One region of the Pseudoalteromonas sp. SR41-8 genome, then DNA from elsewhere that is predicted to be linked to it. Evidence: predicted binding sites of a transcription regulator. Region 1 holds the regulator's gene; each other region holds the start of a gene.

Region 1 (4,297 bases):
TTTTTACTTTACGAGGGTCGGTACTAAACACCCCTTGGGTATCAGTCCAAATTGATACCTGACTAGCATGACAATAACTGCTTAACAAAGTCGCGCTGTAATCACTGCCATTGCGCCCCAAAGTAACTGTATTTGCTTGGCAATCAGCGGCTATAAAACCAGTAACAATATTAATGCAATTGGCTGAAATTAACTCGGCACAGGCTTGTTGATTTTTTTGATGTAATAATTGCCCATCATTAAGGGTAAACAATTGACGAGCATCAACATCTTGAGCTGCAACATTTAACTGTTTTAAATAGCTAGCCAATAATCGTGCCGACCAAACTTCACCGTGAGCAAGCAATGCGGCTTCCTGTAAGCTTTGCTGTTGAGTTTGCTGTGCAATTAAGGCTAGCTCTTGTTCTAATACGTTTAATGCCGTATGTCGCGCTGCTGGACTCAATAACTGCTCGATCAAAGTACGTTGATGATTATCAAGCTGCAATAAAATATCACTCACTGCCTGTTGATCACCTTGCTGGTAACTCTGCCATAGCGTAACTAACGTATTAGTAGTTTTACCGGCTGCGGATACCACCACACAATCACCGGCTTCCGTATGGGCTAGAATAATATTTGCTACGGCCTGATAACGCTCTGCAGAACTAAGGCTAGAACCACCAAATTTATGAACTATATTTACCATTTTTTATTACCACAAAGCCGTATGTGCAGGAGTCAGTTTAAATGAGCTTGATTGCTCATCATCTTGTTGTTGAACAGAGGAAGCGATTACTTTTGCGCCGTGCTGAGCTTGACCTGGTTTCACTTTATTGAATACACGATCTAAGTCAGCGATTAAATCTTTTACATCTTCAATGCCCACCGAAATACGGATCAGGGTATCACCTACTCCCGCAGCAAGACGAGCAGTTGCCTCCATACCTGCGTGGGTCATTGTTGCAGGGTGACAAATCAAACTCTCAACCCCACCTAATGACTCAGCTAAGCTAAATTCTTCTAAGCTGGTCAAAAATTCTGCAGCATCATTAATATCACCTTTGATATCAAAGCTTACCATGCCACCAAAACCACGTTGCTGCTGTTTAGCGAGTTCATGCTGTGGATGAGATACTAATCCAGGGTAATATACTTGGCTTACATAAGGGGAGTTTTCTAGATATTGGGCAATAATAAAGGCATTTTCTTGATGCTGACGTAAACGAACATTCAAAGTACGTAAACCACGTAACGTTAAGTAGCTATCAAACGGAGCACCGGTAATGCCAATGTTATTAGCCCACCAAGCAAGCTCATCACCCAACTCTTGGGTAGCGGCGATCACCGCACCACCAACAACATCTGAGTGACCGTTAATATATTTAGTGGTCGAATGCACCACAATATCAACACCAAACTCAATTGGGTTTTGCAAAGCAGGTGATAAAAATGTGTTATCGGCACCAACCAACGCACCGCACTGCTTAGCAATCGTGGTGATCGCTTTAATATCGGTTAACCGTAAGATAGGATTACTCGGTGTTTCAATCCAAATTAGCTTTGGTTTTATCTCAAGAATTTTTTGATGATTTTCAGATTTAGTTAAATCTAAAACCACTAACTTTAATAAGCCACGCTTTTCAAGTGAGGTGAATAAGCGGTAACTACCGCCATAGCAATCATGTGGGATCACTAAAGTATCGTCACTGTTTAGCAGCTGAGTAGCTAAATGCACCGCAGCCATGCCCGTTGCAGTGATAATCCCCTTAGCGCCACCTTCAAGCTTAGCGAGCGTTTCAGCGAGTAAATCACGGTTTGGGTTGCCGCTACGGCCATAATCATATTGGCGCTTTTTATCAAAATCAGCAAATGAGTAGGTGGTCGATAAATGAATGGGAGGCACAACCGCGCCGTGATGTTTATCTGCATCAATACCATTGCGTACTGCAATGGTTGCTTTATTCTTTTGACTCATACCGTCACCTACAATTAAATGGATGTTTAGACGTCTAAAAGGTTAGAGGATCAAATTTAATAAGTCAAAGCATTTATGCGGTTTTAGCCGCAAGATTAGAAGTAAAAACATTTAAGCCGCTAGATGGCTAAAAAACAAGTGTTTGACTATCTTTTTTAACACGATAGAATTTCGCCATCTTTGCGCTGCAAAAGGTCGCGCAAACAATTAACAACCTGAGGCAACGATACATCCTATGGCTAAATGGAATGGTGAATATATTCACCCATACGCAGAACACGGGAAAAAATCAGAACAAGTTAAAAAGATCACCGTTTCGATCCCGCTAAATGTATTAAAAGTTTTGACTGATGAGCGCACTCGTCGTCAAATTAATAATCTTCGCCATGCAACAAATAGCGAATTACTTTGTGAAGCATTTTTACACGCATTTACTGGCCAACCACTGCCAAACGATGAAGATTTACGTAAAGATAATCCAGAGAAAGTGCCTGAAGAAGTGAAAAAAATCATGCTTGAAATGGGTCTCGAAGTACCTGTACTCAACGAAGATTAAGTTATCATTTGTATATATTCCTGCTTCAGGAATTGGCTACAAAAAAACCTCAGTAACGTAAGTTACTGAGGTTTTTATTATTGTGCCATTACCAATTGCAGCTAAGCAGCTACTCCATGTAGTTTTCCGGCATATCAATTTGTGCAACACCAGAATCAATTGCCGCTTGCGCTACTGCTTTGGCAATGCGCGGTAATAAACGCGGATCCATCGGTTTTGGAATAATATACTGCGCACCAAATTCAAGTGTCTCAACACCCGCCGCTTTTAATACTTCCGCTGGTACTGGTTCTTTAGCAATGCTACGAATAGCGTCAACCGCAGCAATTTTCATTTCATCATTAATTTTGCTTGCACGCACATCTAGCGCACCACGGAAAATAAATGGGAAACACAGCACGTTGTTAACTTGGTTTGGATAATCTGAACGACCCGTTGCCATGATTAAATCATCGCGAGCACCATGAGCAAGCACTGGTGAGATTTCTGGATCTGGGTTTGAACAGGCAAACACTACAGGTCGATCAGCCATTAGCTTAAGATCGTCAGGAGAAAGTAAATTCGGGCCAGATACACCAACAAATACATCGGCATCAGCAATAACATCTTGCAGTGTGCGCTTATCTGTATTGTTAGCGAATAACTGTTTGTACTCGTTTAAATCATCACGACGAGTATGAATAACGCCTTTACGATCTAACATGTAAATATGTTCACGCAATGCGCCACACTTGATCAGTAGCTCCATACACGCAACCGCTGCGGCACCGGCTCCTAAACAAACGATAATCGCATTTTCGATTTCTTTGCCTTGTACTTCAAGTGCGTTGATCATACCAGCAGCCGTTACAATCGCGGTACCGTGTTGATCGTCGTGGAACACTGGAATGCTACAACGCTCGATCAATGCTTTTTCTATTTCAAAACACTCTGGCGCTTTAATGTCTTCTAAGTTAATACCGCCAAACGTATCAGCGATGTTAGCAACTGTATTGATGAAATCTTCGGTGGTATTGTGTTTCACCTCAATATCTATCGAATCTAGACCCGCAAAGCGTTTAAATAATAACGCTTTACCTTCCATAACCGGTTTTGAAGCCAATGGACCTAAGTTACCTAAACCTAAAATAGCGGTGCCGTTAGTAATAACCGCAACCATATTGCCTTTACCGGTGTATTTGTAGGCATTAGCGGGATCAGCAGCTATTTCACGTACCGGTTCTGCAACACCGGGGCTGTATGCGAGTGCAAGATCCTGTACGGTTTCAGCTGGCTTTGTAAGCTCAACGCTAATTTTTCCTGGAACGGGGTGCGAATGGTAATGTAAAGCTTGTTCACGAAAGTCTGACATAACGCGATTTTATCCTGCAAGTAAGTTAAGTTGAAAGTGAGAGTAAGCAGTTCTTATATCTTATAGGGAACGATACCTATATTATAATTAAATTCAAGCAATATCAGGTCTATCCTGTTATATGCTATATCCGTTAATTTTATGCGTTTTGTCAGCATTTTTTGCAAAAAAGCTTCAATTTTCGGCTATAAAAACGCCACAAAGCATCAAAAAACCCATCTTAAAATGCTCATTATGCAACGCTTTAAAGCAAAAATAATGACCTATGACTAAAAACCATCAAAGTAAGACGTTAACAACATTTAACCGCAAAAGACCTAACTTTACCGACAAAAACGTTTAATTTATCGCTTTAACGAGAATGACAATATAGTCAACAAATCACTATTTGTCTGTTATTTACTCGCTATACTGGATATAAAAGTGGGAAATA
Region 2 (4,297 bases), on a different contig from region 1:
GTTGATATCAATAACCTGTGCGCCGTTTTCTACTTGCTCGCGGGCAACATTAAGCGCACTCTCGTAATCTTCTTCCATGATCAAACGTTTGAACATGGCTGAGCCGGTCACATTGGTACGTTCGCCAACGTTGGTAAATACTGCTATTTTTTGTGTCATCTCGGCTACCTTAGTTTAAATTACACGCTTCAAGGCCTGATAAGCGCATACGCACTTCAAGCTCTGGCAATAGGCGAGGTTTAACACCTTCAAGCCCTTTCGCAAATGCCCTGATGTGTGCAGGTGTGGTACCACAACAACCGCCAACAATATTGATAAAGCCAGACTTGCCCCAATCGATAATTTCTTGAGCCATTTCAGGTGCTTCTAAATCATATTCCCCAAACTCGTTCGGTAAACCAGCATTGGGGTGAACAGAGACAAAGGTTTCGCAAACACGCGATAGTTCTTCTACATATTGGCGCAATAAATCTGGACCTAGCGCGCAGTTCAAGCCAATTGAAATTGGCTTTATATGACGAATAGAATTATAAAATGCTTCGGTGGTTTGCCCTGACAGCGTACGGCCCGAGGCATCGGTTATGGTGCCAGAGATCATCACAGGCAACTTGCGCCCTGCTTGTTCAAACGCTTCTTCAACCGCGAATGAAGCCGCTTTTGCATTAAGCGTATCAAAAATTGTTTCTATCAAAATTAAATCAACACCACCTTCCATTAAAGCAAGGGTTGATTCAACATACGCGGTGACTAACTTATCAAACGTGACATTGCGATAACCGGGGTCGTTCACATCCGGTGAGATTGAACAGGTTTTTGAGGTTGGCCCTAAAACACCCGCAACATAGCGTGGTTTTGCTGGATTTTTAGCAGTAAACTCATCACAAATACTGCGTGCTAATTTAGCTGACTCTAAGTTTACTTCACGGCTGATGCTGGCCATATCGTAATCTTCCATCGAAATTGTAGTCGAATTAAAGGTGTTGGTTTCGATAATATCGGCACCTGCACTTAAAAAGCCACGATGAATATCAGCAATAATTTTTGGTTGTGTAATGCTTAATAAATCATTATTACCTTTAATTAGCACATGCCAGTCTTTAAAGCGCTCGCCACGGTAATCGTGTTCTTCTAATTTGTGTTCTTGGATCATGGTACCCATAGCACCATCAAGAATTAAAATACGCTGTTTTAACGCTTCAATTAACTCGGCGCTTTTGTTTTCTAAATTATTCGGCATAGTTGTTAGTCCTTACGGCTTGGCTAACTAAATTAATATCATAGGGTGTGGTTTGGTACACATAATAATTTAACCAATTCGAAAACAGTAAAAAGGCATGGCTTTGCCAAGTTTTCGACGGTTCGTTATCTGGGTTGTTCTCTGGAAAGTAATTTTCAGGCAATGGCGCATCAGGGCCTTTTTCTAAATCGCGCTGATATTCGCCTTTTAAAGTGTCTGCATCATACTCAGGATGCCCGGTAATATACACTTGGCTGCCGGATTTATTTTTTATTAAGTAAGCGCCTACTTGCTCTGAACCTGCCAGCACAACTAAGTCATCACAAGCGTTAATTTTTTCAATATCAATATGACCATAACGCGAGTGCGGCACTACAAAGGTATCGTCAAAACCACGCGTTAAGGCTCCATGTTCAAAGTAACACTTATGGGTAAACACGCCACAGAGCTTATTTTCTTTTAGTTCACGCTTTAGATTATAATGATGAAATAAACCCGCGTGAGCCGCCCAACACGAAAATAATGTTGAGGTTACATGCTGCTCCGCCCAATCTAAAATTACTTTTAGTTCATCCCAGTAGGCTACATCGTCATATTCTAAATGTGCCAATGGTGCGCCGGTAATGAGTAATGCATCGTAATTGTTGTCTTTTACTTCAGAGAAATAACGGTAAAAAGTGTCTAAATGCTGCTCTGAATTGCTACTGCTGCGATGAGTGTCTAAACGTAGAAGCTCTACATTCACTTGTAAGGGTGAATTAGCGAGCAAACGAATAAATTGCACCTCGGTTTCTACCTTATTAGGCATTAAGTTTAAAATCGCCAAGCGCATCGGACGGATCTCTTGGGTTTTAGCGCGGCTTTTTGGCATTACGAATACGTTTTCTTGACGTAACTTCGCAATTGCGGGCAATTCATCTTTAACGGTAATAGGCATACTCATCTCCAAGGCATAATTAACCAATGGCTAATTATGAACGGATAGCTGGAAATTTCAACCTCTAGATGTTTAGATGTCCAAATGAATTTATTTTAGCTATTCTTTTGCATTCTAAAAACCGCTCGCCATAATGCGCCTGTTGATTGTATTTTAAGGTGGTAAACGTGATTGATTGGCTAGGCTTAGGAGAACTTTTTGCTATATTAGCAGCTATTGTTTGGGCGCTTTCGACCATTTTATATAAAGGTTTTAGCCATCAATTAACGCCTATGCAGCTAAACATCAGTAAAGGCGTGTTAGCAAGTGCCATGATGTTAGCGACTATTGCTATTACTCAAGACGCTGCACTACCACATCATCTGACAAGCTGGCTTTGGCTAATTGCTGGCGGGGTGATTGGGATTGCGATTGGCGATAGCGCCTATTTTACTGCGCTGCGAAATATTGGCCCTGCTCGCACGTTAGTTATTGAGTCCCTTGCTCCAGCCCTTGTGGGGGTTTTTAATATCCTGCTATTAAATCATTATTTATCGCCATTTGCATGGTGCGGTATTGTACTTACAACCATTGGCGTAGTAATAGCAATCAAGCCTGAAAAAACATTGCCACAGGTTGATCATCAACATTATCGCAAAGGTGTTTTATGTGCCCTTGCAGCTGCTATCTGCCAAGCGCTCGGTATGGTGATGTCTAAAGGCGCACTCAATAATGAGCATATGAGTAGCTTATGGGCGGCATTAATTAGATTAGCAGCAGGTACGATGACTGTGGCCTTAGTTGTTGCAGTGTTTAAAAGCAGTGAATTTAAACAAGCACTAACTCTGAGGGGAATTAGCGGCAAACAATGGTTTTTTGCGGCTGTGTTTTTAGGCACTTTTCTTGGTTTATGGCTTCAACTTGGCGCAGTTAAATATACCGATCCAGCCATTGCACAAACGATTTTCGCAACCGCGCCATTAATTGTAATGAGCATTGGTTTTATAAAGCGCGAGCCCGTTACCAATAAAATGTTAATAGGCGGCTTGCTTGCTTTAATCGGTGTAGGAGTATTGCTCGCGAATTAGCACATTGTTATTTGGTTGATTCGTTGACTGTTTCACCTGTGAGCCACTACAATACAACATTGAAATTTTTATTATTATTTGAAGGCTCCTTCCATGGTTTTACCTGATAAGTTTATTTTCTCGATGAGTCGAGTATCTAAGGTTGTGCCACCTAAGCGCACTATCTTAAAAGATATTTCTTTGCATTTTTTCCCGGGCGCAAAAATTGGTGTACTTGGTTTAAACGGTTCTGGTAAATCAACGTTGCTACGTATTATGGCCGGCCTTGATCAAGAGTTTGAAGGTGAGGCATATCCTCAACCGGGCACTAAAATTGGTTACTTACCGCAAGAGCCTATTCTAGATGAAAGCAAAACGGTTCGTGAAACTGTGGAAGAAGCAGTCAGCGAAGTTAAAAACGCGCTTAACCGTCTTGATGAAGTATATAACGAATACGCGATGGAAGATGCTGACTTTGACGCACTAGCCAAAGAGCAAGGTGAGCTTGAAGCAATTATTCAAGCCCACGATGGTCATAACATCGACAACGTATTAGAGCGCGCCGCAGATGCCCTGCGCTTACCTGAGTGGGATGCTAAAATTGAATTCTTGTCAGGTGGTGAGCGTCGCCGAGTGGCTATCTGTCGTTTACTGCTTGAAAAACCAGATATGCTTATCCTCGATGAGCCGACTAACCACTTAGATGCAGAATCTGTAGCATGGCTTGAGCGCTTCTTGCATGATTACGAAGGCACTGTTGTGGCGGTAACCCATGACCGTTACTTCCTCGATAATGTAGCTGGCTGGATCTTAGAGCTTGACCGTGGTGAAGGTATTCCATGGGAAGGTAATTATTCTTCTTGGCTTGAGCAAAAAGATGCGCGCCTGCAGCAAGAGCAAAAGTCTGAAAAAGCCCGTCAAAAATCAATTGCACAAGAACTTGAGTGGGTACGTTCAAACCAAAAAGGTCGTCAAGCTAAGTCAAAAGCGCGTATGTCGCAATTTACTGAAATGCAGCAGTCTGATTACCAAAAACGTAATGAAACCAACGAGCTATTTATTCCACCTGGACCACGT
Region 3 (4,297 bases), on a different contig from region 1:
GTTATTAAAAGATCCAAAACTTGTTGAAGTCAATAAACGTAATTCTGCGGCTGTAGAAGTTGAGCAAATCATTTACGCGGTTGATGAAGACCGTAAACGTGAGCTTGTCTCGCACATGATTGGCATGAAAAACTGGCGCCAAGTACTGATCTTTACTCGCACAAAGCAAATGGCCGATCAACTCGCCAAAGAAATGTGTAAAGATGGCTTAAAAACACAGTCAATTCATGGTGATAAATCTCAAGGTGCACGTGATAGAGCACTGCAAGATTTTAAAGAAGGTACCACTCGTGTGCTAGTGGCAACCGATGTTGCAGCTCGAGGTCTAGACATAGTCTCGTTAAAGTATGTGATTAATTTTGAATTACCTTATATAGCTGAAGATTATGTCCACCGTATTGGCCGCACAGGGCGCGCTGGCGAGCAAGGCTTAGCGATGTCATTAGTCAGCCTTGACGAGCAGTGGTTACTTGAAGAAATTGAAGTGTTGCTTGATACTCGTCTAACGCCGCAGTGGTTAGCTGGCTATGAACCTGATCCAAATAAAAAGCCAAAAGACAACCGTAAAAACACCAATAAATCACGTAAAGAGCGCGACAAAAAACGTATTACAGGGCAAAAAACACCAAACAGAAGACGCAAATAATCGTTCTCAGTCGTGACTTATTAATTCATTGCATAGTATAGTATTTATTATCAAGCTCAAAATAAGCAAACGGATATGCTTACTTTGAGTGATAAATTATAAAAACGGATACTTACGCAATTTGTTTTTCAGCTAAGTTTAATTCCATCGTCGCTTTTAATAAGCGGTAAAGATTAATAGATGCATCAATTTCTTCTTTACGGTTGGTTAAACTTTCAATATTTAACCCCAGTGGCACGTCTAAATGCGCGCAACTTCTTAGTATTAAATCTAAGTTTTCACGGCAAATACGTACAGATTCACTCAGTGGGTTTTGCGAATCAAGCATCCGCCATTTAGTTGCATCAGGTACGGAAATTCCTAACCATTGCATAAACTCTAAGGTTTTTTCACTGCCGCAGGGTGTAAAGGTTAGAATAATACGTTTAGGTTCGATACCTTGAGCTTTACAGCTGCGCGCATAACTGGTGATCAAATCCACGGTTGCTTGCGCGTTATACACAGCTTGTGAGATAAAAAATTTACAGCCTTGCGTGGTTTTTTCAAGTAAGCGTTCATGTTCATTACGTTTACTTGCGTGGCGCTCGGCAATGGTAACGCCTCCTAAAAAGAAGTCTTGAGGCTGTTCGCTTAAGACTTTATAAGCATCAGGCAGGCTTAATTTAATATCCCCGTCAGATGATGGACTACCGACTAATACTAGGTTTTTTAAATTAAACTGGTTTTTAGTTTCGCTTAACCACTGTTTAAATTCGGCCACACCGCGCTGTGCAACACTTTTATAAGTGATCACTTCTTGATGCGATAAATTACGTAGTAAGTTACTGTATTCTCGAGGATCTACTGTTTGCTTGAACGGAAAAGGGCGAGGCATCTCAGTGCGACTACTTTCATCTTGAATGTCATAAATAATCACGCCATCGTATTCAATTTCATGCAAACGAGCTAAGAGCTTTTGGGCGATAATTTCAAGCTGCGCTTTATCAGTACCAATACGTGGTGGGGTGGTACCAATTAAGTACACACCCTGATTGGTGTCTTCAATTTTCTCTTGTAGTGATAAAGCCATAATCCTCATTCCAGCTAAGTTAGTGTCTATGGCAAATAATATAGCAGCCATTTAGACGTCTAGATAGATTTTTTTAGTGAAACTTTTTCAACGAAGGTGAGTTTTATTCATGTTGCTCTGAATGAAGAGTTCTCTGATACACAACTGTTTACATAATTTATTACCTCAGGGGTCTTATATTGACTTGCTTTGTTGCATAATCGGATGACTAAAAACAAGAAATTTATTCAACTAACAAGGGATAGCAATGAAATTTAAATTATTAGCAACGAGCCTTGCGGTAACGCTTGCACTGAGCGGCTGTGCAAATAACAGCGGCTCAAACATGGTCAAAGAGGTTGAGATTGAACAGTCAACGGTTGCCAGTAGTAATGATCGGGTGTTCTCACAAGATTATTTATTAGAAGAGCTTGATAACGGTTTACGCGTTATGGTGGTGAAAACTGATTACCCTGATGTGGTATCACTACAAATTCCAGTGTCTGTCGGTTCTCGTAATGAAGTCGAAGCAGGTAAAACCGGTTTTGCACACTTTTTTGAACACATGATGTTTAAAGGCTCTGAAAAATATCCGCAAGATGTGTATTCTGATATTCTAAAAAATTCTGGGGTTGATAATCGCGCTTATACAACCAATGATTACACTAACTATCACTTAAACTTTTCAAAGCAACATCTTGATAAAGTACTTGAAATTGAAGCGGATATTTTTCAAAACCTGACTTATTCAGAAGAGCAATTTCGTACCGAAGCATTAACAGTTAAAGGCGAATACCTTAAAAATAATGCCAGCCCGGTTCGTAAGTTACTTTCTGCAGTACGTAATGAAGCATTCGAAAAACATACTTATAAACATACCACCATGGGCTTTTTTGAAGATATTGAAGCCATGCCGGATCAAATGGCATACGGTAAAGAGTTTTTTGCTAAGTTTTATAAACCTGAATATGTGTCATTAGTGATTGTAGGCGATGTTGATCCAGCTGAAACTATGGCTATGGTTAAAAAACACTGGGGCCAATGGCAAAAAGGCGATTTCGTTGCTGATATTCCAACCGAACCAAAACAGCAAGCGGCGAAATATATACATGAGCAAAACGAAGGCTTACCAGGGCATTGGTTATTAGTATCTTATAAAGGCACAGCCTGGCAGCCAAAACAAAAAGACAGAGCCGCGCTTGATTTACTGTCACAGCTTTATTTTTCAACCAACTCAGAGCTTTACCAAGAGTTAGTGGTTGATAAACAAATTGCTAGCCAAATGTTTAGCTATAATCCTGATACCAAAGATCCCGGCTTATTACATGTTTTTGTGAAAGTTGAAAATGAGGCTGATTTAGCGGTTGCTCGTGATGCAATTAATAGCACCTACGCAAAAGCTCGCACTGAGTTGGTTGATAGCCAAAAGCTAGCTGATTTAAAATCCAATCTTAAATACAGCTTTATTAACGGCCTAGACTCATCACAAGCTATAGGTTCAACCCTTGCCAGTTATATGCATTTTGAGCGCGATCCAGAAGTCGTCAATCAGTTATATGCAACGGCAGATAGCATCACCGCGCAAGATATTAAAGACATTGCTAATAAGTATTTTGTAGACAGTGGTCGTACTACTGTGACTATGTCTGCACTGGATAAAGTGGCTGGCTTTGAACAAGAAGTGGACTTAAACACTCTCGTTGCTAGCAAGCAAACTGTGCAACAGCGTCATTTTAAAGTGCTAGATAAAACCAATAGTTCGCCATTGATTGATATTAACTGGTTATTCCATACCGGTGCTGCGGCTGATCCTAAAGGTCAAAAAGGCGTAGCTGCACTCACTGCGGCCATGCTTGCTCAAGGTGGTTCACAGGCGAAGAGCTACAACGACATTAAACAGGCACTTTATCCATTGGCAGGTAGCTTTGGTTATCAGATAGATAAAGAAATGATTTCGCTACAAGGGCGTGTCCATAAAGATAACGCTGCACAATGGTATGCACTGGTTAGTGAGCAGTTACTAAATCCTGGCTTTAGAGAAGATGACTTTAAACGCCTTAAGAAAGAGCTCATCGACGGTATAAAATCTGGCCTAAAAGCCTCAAATGACGAAGAGCTAGGTAAAGAAGTACTTTATCATAAGCTGTATCAAGGTCACCCATATGAGAGCTATAACTACGGTGATCTATCTGATTTAGAAGCATTAACACTTGATGACGTGAAAGCGTTTTATGCGAAAGAATTTACTCAAGCTAAACTGACTGTCGGTTTAATTGGCGCAGTACCTGAATCACTTAAAGCAACCATGTTTAGCGATTTAAGTGCTTTGCCTAAAGGTCAGCAAAGTCGTTTATCGATTCCTGATGCACCAGCGCTAAAAGGTCATCACGCTACAATTGTAGAAAAATCAGCGCAATCGACTGCGGTATCGTTTGGCTTCCCAATTGATACCATTCGTAGTAGTGAAGACTGGACGGCACTGTGGTTAGTTCGCTCATACTTTGGCGAGCACCGCAGTTCAAACTCATATCTTTATGAGCGCATTCGTCAAACCCGCGGTATGAACTACGGCGATTACGCGTATATTGAGTATTTCCCACGAG

The links. The regulator MetJ, encoded in region 1, represses methionine synthesis genes. The targets are predictions, from matches to a motif close to TAGACGTCTAGACGTCTA.
Positions count from the first base shown of each region.
Region 2: a site for MetJ is predicted at 2,240-2,257, ahead of metA (homoserine O-succinyltransferase). Genes of this name have one in related genera too.
Region 3: a site for MetJ is predicted at 1,760-1,777, ahead of H5162_RS04145 (methylenetetrahydrofolate reductase). Genes of this name have one in related genera too.

Region 1 covers NZ_JACJEE010000032.1:41,368-45,664, forward strand. The annotation lists gene metL (bifunctional aspartate kinase/homoserine dehydrogenase II) at 1-688, opposite strand, end outside; gene metB (cystathionine gamma-synthase) at 695-1,957, opposite strand; gene metJ (met regulon transcriptional regulator MetJ) at 2,193-2,513, shown strand; gene H5162_RS17490 (malic enzyme-like NAD(P)-binding protein) at 2,623-3,864, opposite strand.
Region 2 covers NZ_JACJEE010000038.1:35,356-39,652, forward strand. The annotation lists gene metH (methionine synthase) at 1-159, opposite strand, end outside; gene H5162_RS18715 (homocysteine S-methyltransferase family protein) at 170-1,237, opposite strand; gene metA (homoserine O-succinyltransferase) at 1,227-2,174, opposite strand; gene H5162_RS18725 (DMT family transporter) at 2,342-3,241, shown strand; gene ettA (energy-dependent translational throttle protein EttA) at 3,335-4,297, shown strand, end outside.
Region 3 covers NZ_JACJEE010000004.1:16,941-21,237, reverse strand. The annotation lists gene H5162_RS04150 (DEAD/DEAH box helicase) at 1-646, shown strand, start outside; gene H5162_RS04145 (methylenetetrahydrofolate reductase) at 759-1,715, opposite strand; gene H5162_RS04140 (pitrilysin family protein) at 1,963-4,297, shown strand, end outside.